DNA from 3 places in the Actinomadura sp. 6N118 genome. Region 2 is predicted to be linked to each of the others. Evidence: riboswitches for the same ligand, from Rfam matches in the RefSeq annotation. Region 2 holds a riboswitch; each other region holds the start of a gene.
What was found. Region 2 has a riboswitch for thiamine pyrophosphate ahead of thiO (glycine oxidase ThiO). Riboswitches for the same ligand answer to the same signal wherever they lie in the genome.

Region 1: it holds a riboswitch for thiamine pyrophosphate, as region 2 does, so the genes downstream of both, ACH34W_RS22825 (purine-cytosine permease family protein) here and thiO (glycine oxidase ThiO) in region 2, are expected to answer to the same signal.
Region 3: it holds a riboswitch for thiamine pyrophosphate, as region 2 does, so the genes downstream of both, thiC (phosphomethylpyrimidine synthase ThiC) here and thiO (glycine oxidase ThiO) in region 2, are expected to answer to the same signal.

The regions. Positions count from the first base shown of each region.
Region 1 covers NZ_JBIRAZ010000008.1:289,578-293,717, reverse strand. Annotated here, with positions in the region: gene ACH34W_RS22840 (Fpg/Nei family DNA glycosylase) at 38-901, shown strand; gene ACH34W_RS22835 (SSI family serine proteinase inhibitor) at 1,043-1,456, opposite strand; gene ACH34W_RS22830 (rhodanese-like domain-containing protein) at 1,560-1,892, shown strand; TPP riboswitch at 1,919-2,065, shown strand; gene ACH34W_RS22825 (purine-cytosine permease family protein) at 2,060-3,586, shown strand; gene ACH34W_RS22820 (PAS domain S-box protein) at 3,702-4,140, shown strand, end outside.
Region 2 covers NZ_JBIRAZ010000002.1:502,561-506,700, forward strand. Annotated here, with positions in the region: gene ACH34W_RS06160 (thiazole synthase) at 1-220, opposite strand, end outside; gene thiS (sulfur carrier protein ThiS) at 222-422, opposite strand; gene thiO (glycine oxidase ThiO) at 419-1,543, opposite strand; TPP riboswitch at 1,533-1,670, opposite strand; gene ACH34W_RS06175 (NAD(P)/FAD-dependent oxidoreductase) at 1,753-2,940, shown strand; gene ACH34W_RS06180 (Rv2175c family DNA-binding protein) at 2,987-3,361, shown strand; gene thiE (thiamine phosphate synthase) at 3,506-4,140, shown strand, end outside.
Region 3 covers NZ_JBIRAZ010000013.1:205,753-209,892, forward strand. Annotated here, with positions in the region: gene ACH34W_RS31545 (hypothetical protein) at 1-222, shown strand, start outside; gene ACH34W_RS31550 (class F sortase) at 219-851, shown strand; gene thiC (phosphomethylpyrimidine synthase ThiC) at 821-2,554, opposite strand; TPP riboswitch at 2,550-2,663, opposite strand; gene ACH34W_RS31560 (sensor histidine kinase) at 2,777-4,000, shown strand; gene ACH34W_RS31565 (adenosine deaminase) at 3,969-4,140, opposite strand, start outside.

The DNA of each region.
Region 1 (4,140 bases), on a different contig from region 2:
AGGCCTGTGGACATCCGTTGTCGCGGATACTGGAGTCATGCCTGAGCTACCTGAGGTGGAGGCGCTCGCCACCTTCCTGCGAGAGCGCGCGGTCGGCCATGGGGTCGCCCGCGTCGATGTTCTCGCCATCTCCGCGCTCAAGACGTACGACCCGCCGATCACCGCGCTCGGCGGGTTGAGCGTCACCCGCGTCGCCCGGCACGGCAAGTTCCTCGACTTCGACATCGACGGCCTCCACCTGGTCGTTCATCTGGCCAGGGCCGGGTGGCTGCGGTGGCGGGACGAGGTGCCGACCAGGCCGGTACGTCCGGGGGGTAAGAACCCGCTGGCCCTGCGCGTGCACCTGGATGACGGGTCCGGCTTCGACCTTACCGAGGCGGGGACGAAGAAGGGCCTGGCCGTCTATCTCGTCCGGAATCCCGACGACGTGCCCGGGGTGGCGTCGCTGGGCCCCGATCCGCTCGACGAGTCGTTCACCCCCGCCGCCCTGGGCGAGATCGTCAACGGGCGGCGCACCCAGATCAAGGGCTTGCTGCGCGACCAGAAGGTGATCGCCGGGATCGGCAACGCCTACTCCGACGAGGTGCTGCACGCCGCCAAGATGTCCCCGTTCAAGATCGCCTCTTCGCTCACCGAAGAGGACATAGCGACCCTCCACGACACGATCGTCACCACGCTGCGCGACGCCGTGGAGCGCTCCCGCGGCCTGGAGGCACAGGATCTCAAGGGTGAGAAGAAGACCGGCCTGCGCGTGCACGGCCGTACGGGCGCGAAATGCCCTGTCTGCGGCGACACGATCCGGGAGGTCTCGTTCGCCGACTCCTCGCTGCAGTACTGCCCCACTTGCCAGACGGGCGGCAAACCCCTCGCCGACCGCCGCATGTCGCGGCTCCTCAAGTAGCCCCCCAGGGCAGGCAGCCCCAGGGCAGGTAGCCCCTAGGTCATGTAGTCCCCAGGTCGGGTCCAGGGATGGCGACGGGCCCCGGTCGCGCGCCGACCGGGGCCCGTCTCGAGCTGACAGAGTCCGAACGGGGTGGACTCGTCAGCCGTTCTTGGGAACGCCGCCGAAGAGCGGGGCGAGCTTCTCCCAGCGGGAGAGCTCACAACCGTCAGTGCGGGTGAACTTGGCGTCTACAGGCTTACCTTGCCATGTTCCCTTCACGGTGGCGATCTCGGGGCCACCAAAGATCTTCGTGCACATCTGGCCGGCGGGCGGGGGTTGGAAGGGATCCTTGGCCTTGGCGACGGCCGTGCAGGCTTGTCCCGCCTTGGGGTGATCACCTCCAGCGGGGTCGCAGGACAGCGTCCAGGTCTTGGCGGCGGCCTTGGCGGAGGCCTTCACCTGGACGGTCAGTGTGTCCTTGGGGGTGCCGGAGGAGCCCGAGGGCGAGACGGACGTCGTGGACGAGGATTCACCGGGGCTGCTCGTGGCCTTGTCTGAGCCGCAGGCCGCCATTGAGATGACCATGGCTAGGCCGGGCGTCGTGAAAAGGAGCGTCCGATACCGCATGGGTGATTCGACGCGGGTGGGTCTCGCGCGGTTCCATGGAGGCGTGATGATTTTCGGGGATGACGTCCCGGCCGTGGACGCGGCCGACGTACCGGAGGGCGCATACCTTCTCGATGTCCGTGAGCAGTACGAATGGGACGCCGGGCATGCGCCGGGGGCAGCGCACATTTCGATGGCCGAACTGAGTGACCGCGCCGGGGAGATTCCCCGCGACCAGGACGTGTACGTGATCTGCCGGTCCGGGATGCGGTCCGCGCAGGTGACCGTCGCGCTCAATCAGGCGGGCTGGCTGGCGAAGAACGTCGACGGGGGCATGAAGCGCTGGGCCGAGGCCGGGCGCCCGATGGAGGGCGGCGCGGACGGGCCGCCGCACGTGGCCTGATGTACGATTCGTCCCGTTCTATTCCAGTACCCCACCGCGGGAGCTCGGGCCGACCGGGCTGAGAGGGCGACACGTCCGTTCCGAACGGGCAGTTCCCAAAAGGGCACAGGCGTCACCGACCGCATGAACCTGTCCGGGTAATGCCGGCGTAGGGAGTGTGTGTCCCGATGACGTCTGTCGTAAAAGAACGCCCTCGTAACGAGGTTCCGTACACCCTCGACGAGCCCGCGCCCAAGGTCCTCAGCTTCTGGGACCAAGGTGCCTTCTGGGCCAACCTCGGGGTCAGCCTGTTCGCCTTCTCCGGCGCTTACACCGTGCTGGCCCCCGGGGCGGACGGCAAGCCGACGCTGTCCATCATGGCGGGCATCGTCGCGATGATCGTCGGCACCGCGATCGGCGGGCTGATGCTGGGCCTGTCCGCGGCGCCCGGCGCGATCACCGGCCAGCCGGCGATGGTGCTCCTGCGCGGGCTGTTCGGTGCGCGGCTGTCGTACGTGCCGACCGCGCTCAACATCGCCCAGCTCATCGGCTGGGGCACGTTCGAGCTGATCGTCATCGCCGACGCGGCGCGGGCGCTGTGGGACGGGGTGCCGCGCTGGACGTACGTGATCGCGGCAGGTGTGCTCACGACGGTCCTGACGATCTGGCCGCTCGGCTCGGTCCGGATGTTGCGCCGGTACGTGACCGCCGCGGTGATGATCGCGCTGGTGTACTTCTACGTCCAGCTGGTGCGGGAGCCGCTGCCCGATCTGACCGAGGGGTCATGGGGCGGGTTCTGGATCGGCGCCGACGCGGCGCTGGCCGTCTCGATCTCGTGGGTACCGGTGGCGGCCGACTACACCCGGCACGCGCGCACCGCCCGCGGCGCGTTCGGCGCGGCGGCCGTCGGCTACTCGGCGACCCAGATCATCGCCTACATCCTCGGCCTGCTGGCGCTGGCCCTGGTCGCGGGCGACTCCACCAAGGTCTTCGACCCGTTCCTGGGCGTGACGCTGGGCGTGCTCTTCTTCGCGGTCTTCGTGCTGCGCGAGGCCGACCAGTCGTTCGCCAATGTCTACTCCACCGCCGTCTCGATCCAGAACCTGGTGCCCCGCGCCGACCGGCGCGTCCTGTCGATCGCGCTCGGCGCGCTGATCACCGGCCTGGCCCTGCTGCTGAACATCGGCGACTATGCCAGCTTCCTGTCCCTGATCGGCTCGGTGTTCGTGCCCATGCTCGGCGTGCTGGCGGTGGACTTTTTCCTGGGTCAGGGCAGGCGTTCATGGGCGAAGCCCACCTGGTCGCCGCGCGGGGGGCGTGGGGAGTCGTCTCCTCTCAAGGAGCAGAGCCGGCGTTCAGGGGCGAAGACCTCTTCCTCGGCGGGCGGGGGGCGTGGGGGGTCGTCCTCCCGCGAAGAGCAGGGCCGGTGGGACACGTCGGTCTCGGCGCCGTCTCGCTGGGGGATGATCGGTGCCTGGGCGGTCGGGTTCGTCACGTACCAGCTGATCAATCCGGGCACGGTGAGCTGGTGGGCGGGCTTCTGGCACGACGTGCAGGAGGCGATCGGCTTCAGCACGCAGAGCTGGATGAGCGCCTCGCTGCTGTCGTTCCTGGTCGCCGGTCTGGCCGCGTTCCTGATCGGGCGGGTCGCGCGGGGCGGGGGCGGCCGGGCGGCCGGGCGTTCCGAAGGCAAGATCGACTCTTCGGCCGCCTGAACGGGTGGCGGACGCGCTGGACGACGAAGGTTTGCGGGCAAAGTCCCCGTCAGGTGGAAACGTTTCGGCGGTGGTTGTCCGGCGCCAGTGCAAGATCCGGTGGCACGATACAGACGTGCAGCTTTCGGTCCACGATCCGATCCTCCGTGCGGTCATCGAGTGCGCGGCCGATGCGATCGTGGCCGTGGACCACTCGTTCCGGGTCACGGTGTGGAACCCGGCCGCCGAGCGGATGTTCGGCTGGCGAGCCCAAGAGGTGCTCGGCAAGGTGCCGCCGATCGTGCCGGACGAGCTCAAGGCCGAGCACAACGCCGTCCAGGAACGGCTGCTGACGCGGCGGGCGGGTGAGGGCGACAGCGGCCAGATCTCGATCGCCACCCGCCGGTTCCACCGCGACGGCCGCCTCATCGACGTCCGTATCGACACCAGTGCCCTGCAAGACCGCGACGGCACGCTCCTCGGCTGGGTCGGCGTCTACCACCCGGTCGAGGAGGACGAGGTCGCGCAGCACCATATGGCTGAACGCGCACGCCTCGTCCGGCGGCTGAACGACA
Region 2 (4,140 bases):
CCGTGATGCCGCACTCGCGCAGCACGTCCAGCACCGACCCGCGCGCCGCCGGGTCGACCCGGCGCATCGCGACCGTGGTGAGCTCCGTGCCGGACGCCGTGAGCGCCTCCCGGAGCACGTGCATGCTCGGCGCCCCGCCGGTCCCCATGATCAGGCGGGAGCCGAACTCCGCGCCCCCGATGACCAACCGGTCGCTCTCGTTCACTGCGGTTCCGCTCATGTCAACCTCCCTGCACGGCGGTCAGCACCTCAAGCCGATCCGCGTCCCGTACCGTCGTCGCGTCCCACTCGGACCGGCGGACGACCTCGTCGTTGAGCGCCGCGGCCACCCCGGACGCGGCCGTGGTGACGGTGGCGACCACCTCGGCGACGCTTGCGCCCTCCGGCAGCTCGCGCGCCTCGCCGTTGACGATGACCTTCACGATGGGACCACCTCGAAACGATCCGGAGTGAACGGCGTGCCGACGTCCGGCACCGTGCCGTCCAGCAGCACTTCGGTGAGGATGTCGGCGCTGACCGGGGTGAGCAGGATTCCGTTGCGGAAGTGACCGGTGCCGACGAAGAAGCCGGGCAGCGCGGTCGGGCCCATCACCGGGGCGTTGTCCGGCGAGCCGGGCCGCAGGCCGGCGGTGACCTCGGCGAACTCCAGCTCGGTGATGCCGGGCAGCAGCTCGCGGGCGTCGCGGAGCAGCTCCCACAGGCCGCCGGCGGTGACGCGGGTGTCGAAGCCCATCTCCTCCTGGGTGGCGCCGATCACGATCTCCCCGTCCGCGCGCGGCACGAGGTAGATCGACGAGCCCTTGACCAGGCCGCGGGTGGAACGCCGCAGGAACGGCACGCGGGTGCGGAGCCGGATCACCTGCCCCTTGACCGGCCGTACGGCTGGAACGATCCCGGCGGGCAGGCCCTCGATGTCGCCCGACCACGGCCCGGCGGCCAGCAGCACCTTGGCGGCCCGGACCTCCGAGCCGTCCTCCAGGCGCACGCCTACGGCCGTGTCGTTCTCGACGAGGACACTGGTGGCGCGCTGCCGTACGAGCCGTACGCCCAGCTTCTCGCCTGCGGCGCGCAGGGCCGGAGTGAGACGCCGCGGGTCGATCGAGCCGTCTGCGGGCGCCAGCAGCCCGCCGCGCACGCCCGGCGCGAGCATCGGCTCGGCCTTGCGGCACTCGCGGCCGGTGAGCGCTTCGATGGGGATGCCGAGCGACTCCTGGAAACGCCGCAGATCGTCGAGGTAGCCGAGATCGTCGGAGTCGAAGGCCACCTCGAGGATGCCGTCGGTGCGATAGCCGGTGTCGTGGCCCGTCTGCTCCTCCAGTTCGGCGACGAACGCCGCGTACCGTTCCCTGGAGGCCAGCCCGAGGCGCAGCAGCGGTTCCTCGCCGTAGGTGAGCTCGCTGACGGGTGTCAGCATCCCGGCGGCGACGGAGGAGGATCCGCTCGCCGGGTCGGGGTCGACCAGGGTGACGGCGGCGCCGCGGGCGGCGGCACGCCACGCGGTGGCCAGGCCGATGACCCCGGCACCAATGATCACAACATCCATTCGCGCTCCCTTCGCCGGCATGATCCGGATCAGGTCCTGGCGGTCGGCGGCCCATGCGGCCGGTGTCTCGCCACCGGCCTCAGCCACCCTCTCAGCCCGGTCGAACCGGACTCCCGCGATCCCTTCCAGGGTACGTCTTCCTGCATGTACGCATATGTCTGGACACCCGTCCATTTGCCCTCGTGGTGCGCCGACTAAGGTTTGCCTTCATGGACAGGGTGATCGTCGCAGGCGGCGGGCTGGCAGGCGTTCGGGCCGTGGAGGCCCTGCGGAGCAAGGGGTACGAGGGCGAGCTGACCCTCATCTCAGCCGAACGGCACAAGCCGTACGACCGGCCTCCACTGTCGAAGGCCGTCCTCGCCGGGGACGTCGACGACACCACCGTCGACGCCGACTGGGACGGGCTCCGCTGCGAGTTGCTGCTCGGCGAGCGGGCCACGGCGCTGCGGCTGGACGCCGGACGCGGCGGGACCGTGGAGACCACCGCGGGCGACCTGCCGTTCGACGGGCTCGTCATCGCCACCGGCGCGACCCCGATCACCTTGCCCGGCGACGGACCCCAGCATGTGCTGCGCACCCTCGACGACTCCCGCCGCCTGCGCGCCGGACTGACCCCGGGCGCCCGCGTCGTCATCGTCGGTGCGGGCTGGATCGGCGCCGAGGTCGCGACCACCGCCGCGAAGAAGGGCTGCGAGGTCACCGTGGTAGAGGCCGCGGACACGCCGCTGGCGAACGCGGTCGGCCCGGAGGTGGGCGGCCTGACCGCGCGCTGGTACGCCGAGGCGGGGATCGACCTCCGCACCGGCGTCAAGGTGGCGGCCATCGAGCACGGAGGGCTCCTCCTGGCCGACGGCGATCATGTGGCGGCCGACGAGGTCGTCGTGGGCGTCGGCGTCCGGCCCGAGGTGGGCTGGCTGGCGGGTTCCGGGCTGGAGATCGAGGGCGGGGTCGTCACGGACGCGTCCCTGCGCACCGCCCGTCCCGAGATCGTCGCGGTCGGCGACTGTGCCGCCTGGTGGTCGCGACGGTACGGCCGGAGACTGCTCGTCGAGCACTGGGACACGGCCCTCAACGCCCCCGAAGTCGCCGCCGCGAGCTTGCTCGGGCAGGAGGCGGGCTACGACGCGGCGCCGTACTTCTGGTCTGAGCAGTTCGGCAAGATGGTGCAGTACGCGGGGTACCACCCGGTGGCCGAACGCATGGTCTTCCGAGGTGATCCGGCGGCGGACAAGTGGGCCGTGTGCTGGCTCACCGGCGACCGCCTGGACGCGATCCTGACCGTGGACAGGCCGCGTGACCTGGTACAGGCCCGGCGGATCATCGCGGCCGGGACGCCGGTCGACTCCGGGGCCGTCGCCGACCCCGACGTGCCCGTTCGCCAGGCGGTGAAAGTCTGATGGTTTGACGGATCGGCGTGCGTGGTAGGCAGGTGGCGTGACGCAGATGCACGCAACCGTCGACAACGCTCTCGATCCCCAGACCGATGCCCTCGTGGGCGAGTGGCTCACCCTCGTGGAGGCGACCGATCGCCTCGGCATCAAGGTCAACCGCACCAAGCAGCTCCTCAGCGAACGCAGGCTCCTGGCCGTGAGGCGGGAGGGGAGCCCTGCGATCCCCGCGGCGTTCATCAAGGACGGCCAGGTCATCAAGGGTCTGTCCGGCACGCTGACGTTGCTCTCCGACGCCGGCTTCGACGACGTGGCGACGCTGCGGTGGTTGTTCACCGCGGACGACACGCTGCCGGGCACCCCGGTCGAGGCGCTCAGCGAGAACCGGGGCACCGAGGTGCGCAGACGCGCTCAGGCGCTCGCGTTCTGACGGGCTCTGGCGAGGACGCGACCGCCGTTCGCCCGAAATGTCCTAAAAACATGGAAGAAGTCTGACGTGACAAGATTGCGGGGTCACGCGGGAGACGTCCGCGTGGCCCCGCGTCCACGTCCCGGAAAGGAACCGGCCCGCACCGTGTCCAGGCACCTGCTCTCCGATCGCGCGGTCGCATTGCGAGCCCGGCTGAGCCGCGCGCGCCTCTACCTCTGCATGGACGCCCGGGAGCGGCAGGGGGATCTGCCGGAGTTCCTCGACGCCGTCCTCGCGAACGGCGTGGACATCGTCCAGCTCCGCCAGAAGGGCATGGAGGCGCGGCAGGAGATCGGATACTTGCGGGTGTTCCGGGCCGCTTGCGAACGGCACGGCGCCCTGCTGGCCGTCAACGACCGCGCTGACATCGCGCATACCGTGCACGCCGACGTGCTGCACCTAGGCCAGGACGACCTGCCCGTCCCGGCGGCCCGCGCCATGGTGGGCGAGGACATCCTGATCGGCCGTTCCACCCACTCCGATGAGCAGGCCACGGCCGCCGCCACGGAGCCGGGCGTCGACTACTTCTGTGCCGGGCCGGTATGGCCGACCCCGACCAAGCCCGGCCGCGAGGCACCGGGGCCCAAGCTGCTGGAGTACGTGGCGGCTCAGCGGGAGGGGCGGCCCTGGTTCGCGATCGGCGGGATCGACCTCGGCAACCTCGACCAGGTCCTGGCCACCGGGGCGCGCCGCGTCGTGGTCGTCCGCGCGCTGACCGAGGCCGCCGACCCCGGCGCCGC
Region 3 (4,140 bases), on a different contig from region 2:
GACCCCTCGATCAAGGCGGGGTCCTACACCGTGCGTGCCGCCTGCAAGGCTCCGGGCGCGTTCGTGAAGAAGGCCCCGTATGCCGACGACGCGCGGTTCACCGTGGTGGCGCCGCCCCCGCCGCCGCGCAAGGAGCCGGTGACCGGCAGGACGACGCAGACGCGCAAGGTGCCGGCGGGCGCGGCGGCGACCGGTTTCGGCGAGGTGCTGGGGCGCCGATGACGCCGTCCCGCCTGCTCGGCGTCGGCGCAGCGGTCCTTCTCGGGACGGCGGGCCTGACCTGGGTGACCACCCGGTCGGACGAGGCGCCGCGCTCCGCCGCCCCGCTCGCCCGGGCCGGGGCACCGTCGAAGACCCCGGCCGCGCGATCGCCGCAGCCGGTCCGGATCGTCATCGACAAGATCGGTGTGACCGCCCCGGTCGGGCCGGTGGGACTGCGCCGCGACGGCGCGGTCCAGGTGCCGCCGCTCTCCCGCGTCAACGAGGTGGGCTGGTACCGGCACGGCCCGGCGCCGGGGGAGCGCGGACCCGCCGTGCTCCTCGGCCACGTGGACTCCGGGCGCGGCGGGCCGGGCGTCTTCTACCGGCTCGGGAGGCTGCGCCCGGGCGACGCCGTGCGGGTGGTCCGCACGGACGGCCGGGCCCTGCGGTTCAGGGTCACCTCCGTCGAGGACGTCCCCAAGGACCGCTTCCCGACCGCCCGCGTGTACGGCGACCTGGACCATGCCGGGCTGCGCCTGATCACCTGCGGCGGGTCGTTCGACCGGGCCAGCCGCAGCTACACCCGCAACGTGATCGCCTGGGCGCGGCTCGCCGGGCCTCAGCCGTCGGAGGGGACCACCGGGAGATAGACCTGCCCGCCGGCGGCCTGGAACTCCGCGGCCTTCGCCCGCATGCCCGCGGCCAGCGCCTCGGACTCGCCGAGGCCCTGCTCGCCCGCGTACCGGCGCACATCCTGCGTGATCTTCATCGAGCAGAAGTGCGGGCCGCACATCGAGCAGAAGTGCGCGGTCTTGGCCGGAGCGGCGGGCAGCGTCTCGTCATGGAACGACCGTGCGGTGTCCGGGTCCAGCGAGAGGTCGAACTGGTCCTCCCAGCGGAACTCGAACCGGGCGTCCGACAACGCGTCGTCCCATGCCTGCGCGCCCGGATGGCCCTTGGCCAGGTCGGCCGCGTGCGCCGCGATCTTGTAGGCGATCACGCCCGCCTTGACGTCGTCGCGGTCCGGCAGGCCCAAGTGCTCCTTGGGCGTGACGTAGCAGAGCATCGCGGTGCCGTACCAGCCGATCATCGCGGCGCCGATGGCCGAGGTGATGTGGTCGTAGCCGGGCGCGATGTCGGTGGTCAGCGGGCCGAGCGTGTAGAACGGGGCCTCGTCGCACCACTCCTGCTGGCGGTCGACGTTCTCCTTGATCTTGTGCATCGGGATGTGGCCCGGGCCCTCGTTCATGACCTGGTTGTCGTACTCGGCCGCGATCTTGGTCAGCTCGCCCTGCGTGCGCAGCTCGGCGAACTGCGCCTCGTCGTTGGCGTCGTAGATGGAGCCGGGGCGCAGCCCGTCGCCGAGCGACCAGGTGATGTCGTACGCGGCGAAGATCTCGCAGAGCTCCCGGAAATTGCCGTAGAGGAAGTTCTCCTCGTGGTGGGCCAGGCACCAGGCCGCCATGATCGACCCGCCCCGCGACACGATGCCGGTCTTGCGGCGCGCCGTCATCGGCACGTACGAGAGCAGCACCCCGGCGTGGATCGTCATGTAGTCGACGCCCTGCTCGGCCTGCTCGATCACGGTGTCGCGGAACACCTCGAAGCTCAGCGCCGCCGCGTCGCCGCCGGCCTTCTCCAGAGCCTGGTAGAGCGGCACCGTGCCGACCGGGACGGGCGAGTTGCGCAGGATCCACTCCCGCGTGGTGTGGATGTCGCGGCCCGTCGAGAGATCCATGATGGTGTCGGCGCCCCAGCGGGTCGCCCACGTCATCTTCTCCACCTCGTCCTCGATGGACGACGCGACCGCCGAGTTGCCGATGTTGGCGTTGACCTTCACCAGGAAGTTCTTCCCGATGATCATCGGCTCGATCTCGGGGTGGTTGATGTTGGCGGGCAGCACGGCCCGGCCCGCCGCGAGCTCGTCCCGGACGAACTCCGGCGCGACGCCCTCGCGCAGCGCCACGTACTCCATCTCGGGGGTGATCTCCCCGCGCCGCGCGTACGCGCGTTGCGTCACCGGCGCTCCCGTCCCCTTGCGCGGCCTGCGCGCCGGGAAGGCCGCCTGGTCCCGCAAGGGATCTGTGGACTTGCGGCCGTCGTCCTCGGGGCGGGGGCCACGGCCTTCGTACTCGGCGGTGTCGCCGCGCTCGGCGATCCACTCGGCGCGAAGCGCGGGCAGGCCACGCCGCACGTCCGTCTCGTACGCGGCATCGGTGTACGGCCCGGAGGTGTCGTACAGCACCACGGTGTCGCCGTTGGTCAGCGGCACCTCGCGCATGGGCACCCGCAGGTCCGGGCGCGATCCCTGGAGATACGTCTTGCGGGCACGTGAAACAGCGGTGTCGTTCATGACGACTCGATCTCTCCCTACGCCGGCATTACCCGGTCAGGTTCCAGCGGTCAGCGGCCGTCTCAGCCGCTATCTCAGCCCGGTTCGCCGGGCCCCCGCGATCTGTCGTGCCCGACGTTAACCCGCCGTCCCCCCGTTGCCGCAACCACCGCCAGTGATGTATGGCCTGATCCGAACGGACCCGGCGGGATGCCGTGGGGAAGTTCCGTTACGGTATGGAACGTGGTGATCGTGCGCCGGTTGCGGCCGGAGGTGGTGGACGGCCTGATCGCGGCCGTTCTGGCGGGAGGCGCGCTCGCGGCGACGCTGAAGTGGCCTCAGGATCGGCCCTTGGACGCCGGGGGAGTGCTGCTGCTGATCGCCCTCCACGTGCCGCTGGTGTGGCGGCGGAGATGGCCGGGGGCGGTGCTGCTCGCCTTCACCGCGCTCGTGCTGCCCTTCCACGTGATCGGCTACCAGCATCACGCGATCGTGCCCGCCGAGGTGCTCGCGCTGGTCACCTACGCCTTTCTGGGCCGCAGGGTCAGGGCGGTCCTCACGACGGTGTGCGTGATCCTGACGATCTGCGCGGTCACGTTCGCGATGCGCGCGGGCGGGCGCAGCTTCCTGGAGCAGATCGGCGCGCTGGAAGCGATCCTCGCCGTGATCATCGGGATCCAGGCATGGCGGGTACAACGGTCACGGATGGCGGCGATCCTCGAACGGGCGGAGACCGCCGAGCGCACCCGTGAGGACGAGGCGCTGCGGCGCGTCGCCGAGGAACGCCTGCGCATCGCCCGCGACCTGCACGACCTGCTCGCACACACCATCACCGTGATCGGCGTGCAGGCCGGGGCGGCGGCGCACCAGGTGGCGGGCGACCGGCCACTGGACCGGGCGGAGCTGGCCGGGACGCTCAACTCCATCGCCGCGACCTGCCGGGACGCGCGCACGGAGGTGCGCGCCACGCTCCAGATCCTGCGGCGGGCCGACGCACCCGGGGTGCCGGGCGAGCTGGCGGCCGGGCTGGACGGCCTCGGCGAGCTCGTGAACGCGGCACGGGCCGCGGGCCTCGACGCCTGCCTGGTGGACGTGGGTGAAGGAGAGCCCGCCCCCGAGGTCGGGATCGTCGCGCACCGGATCGTGCAGGAGGCCCTGACCAACGTCATCAAGCACGCCGGGGCCCGCACGGTCGAGGTCCGCCTCGTCCGGGGGGAGGCCGAACTCCAGCTGACGGTGAACGATGACGGCCGCGGGCCGGGCGAGAGCGCCGGGGAAGGGGCCAGGGAGGGAGCCAGTGAGGGATTCGGCATCGTCGGCATGACCGAGCGGGCCCGCAGCGTCGGCGGGACGGTCGAGACCGGCCGTGGGCAGGACGGCGGCTTCGCCGTCACCGCCACCCTGCCGATGACCCCGCCGGACACCAACGAGCCCGTCACATCCAGCGGTACCTCTCGACTTCCTTGAGGTAGGCCCTGCGCTCCTCGTCGGACAGGAAGGCCGCCTCGAACGAGTTGGCCGCCAGCTGCCGGAGCTCCTCCAGGCCGATCATGAGCATGGGCTCGGCCTCCAGCGCGTCGTAGACGTCACCCACATAACCGCCGAAA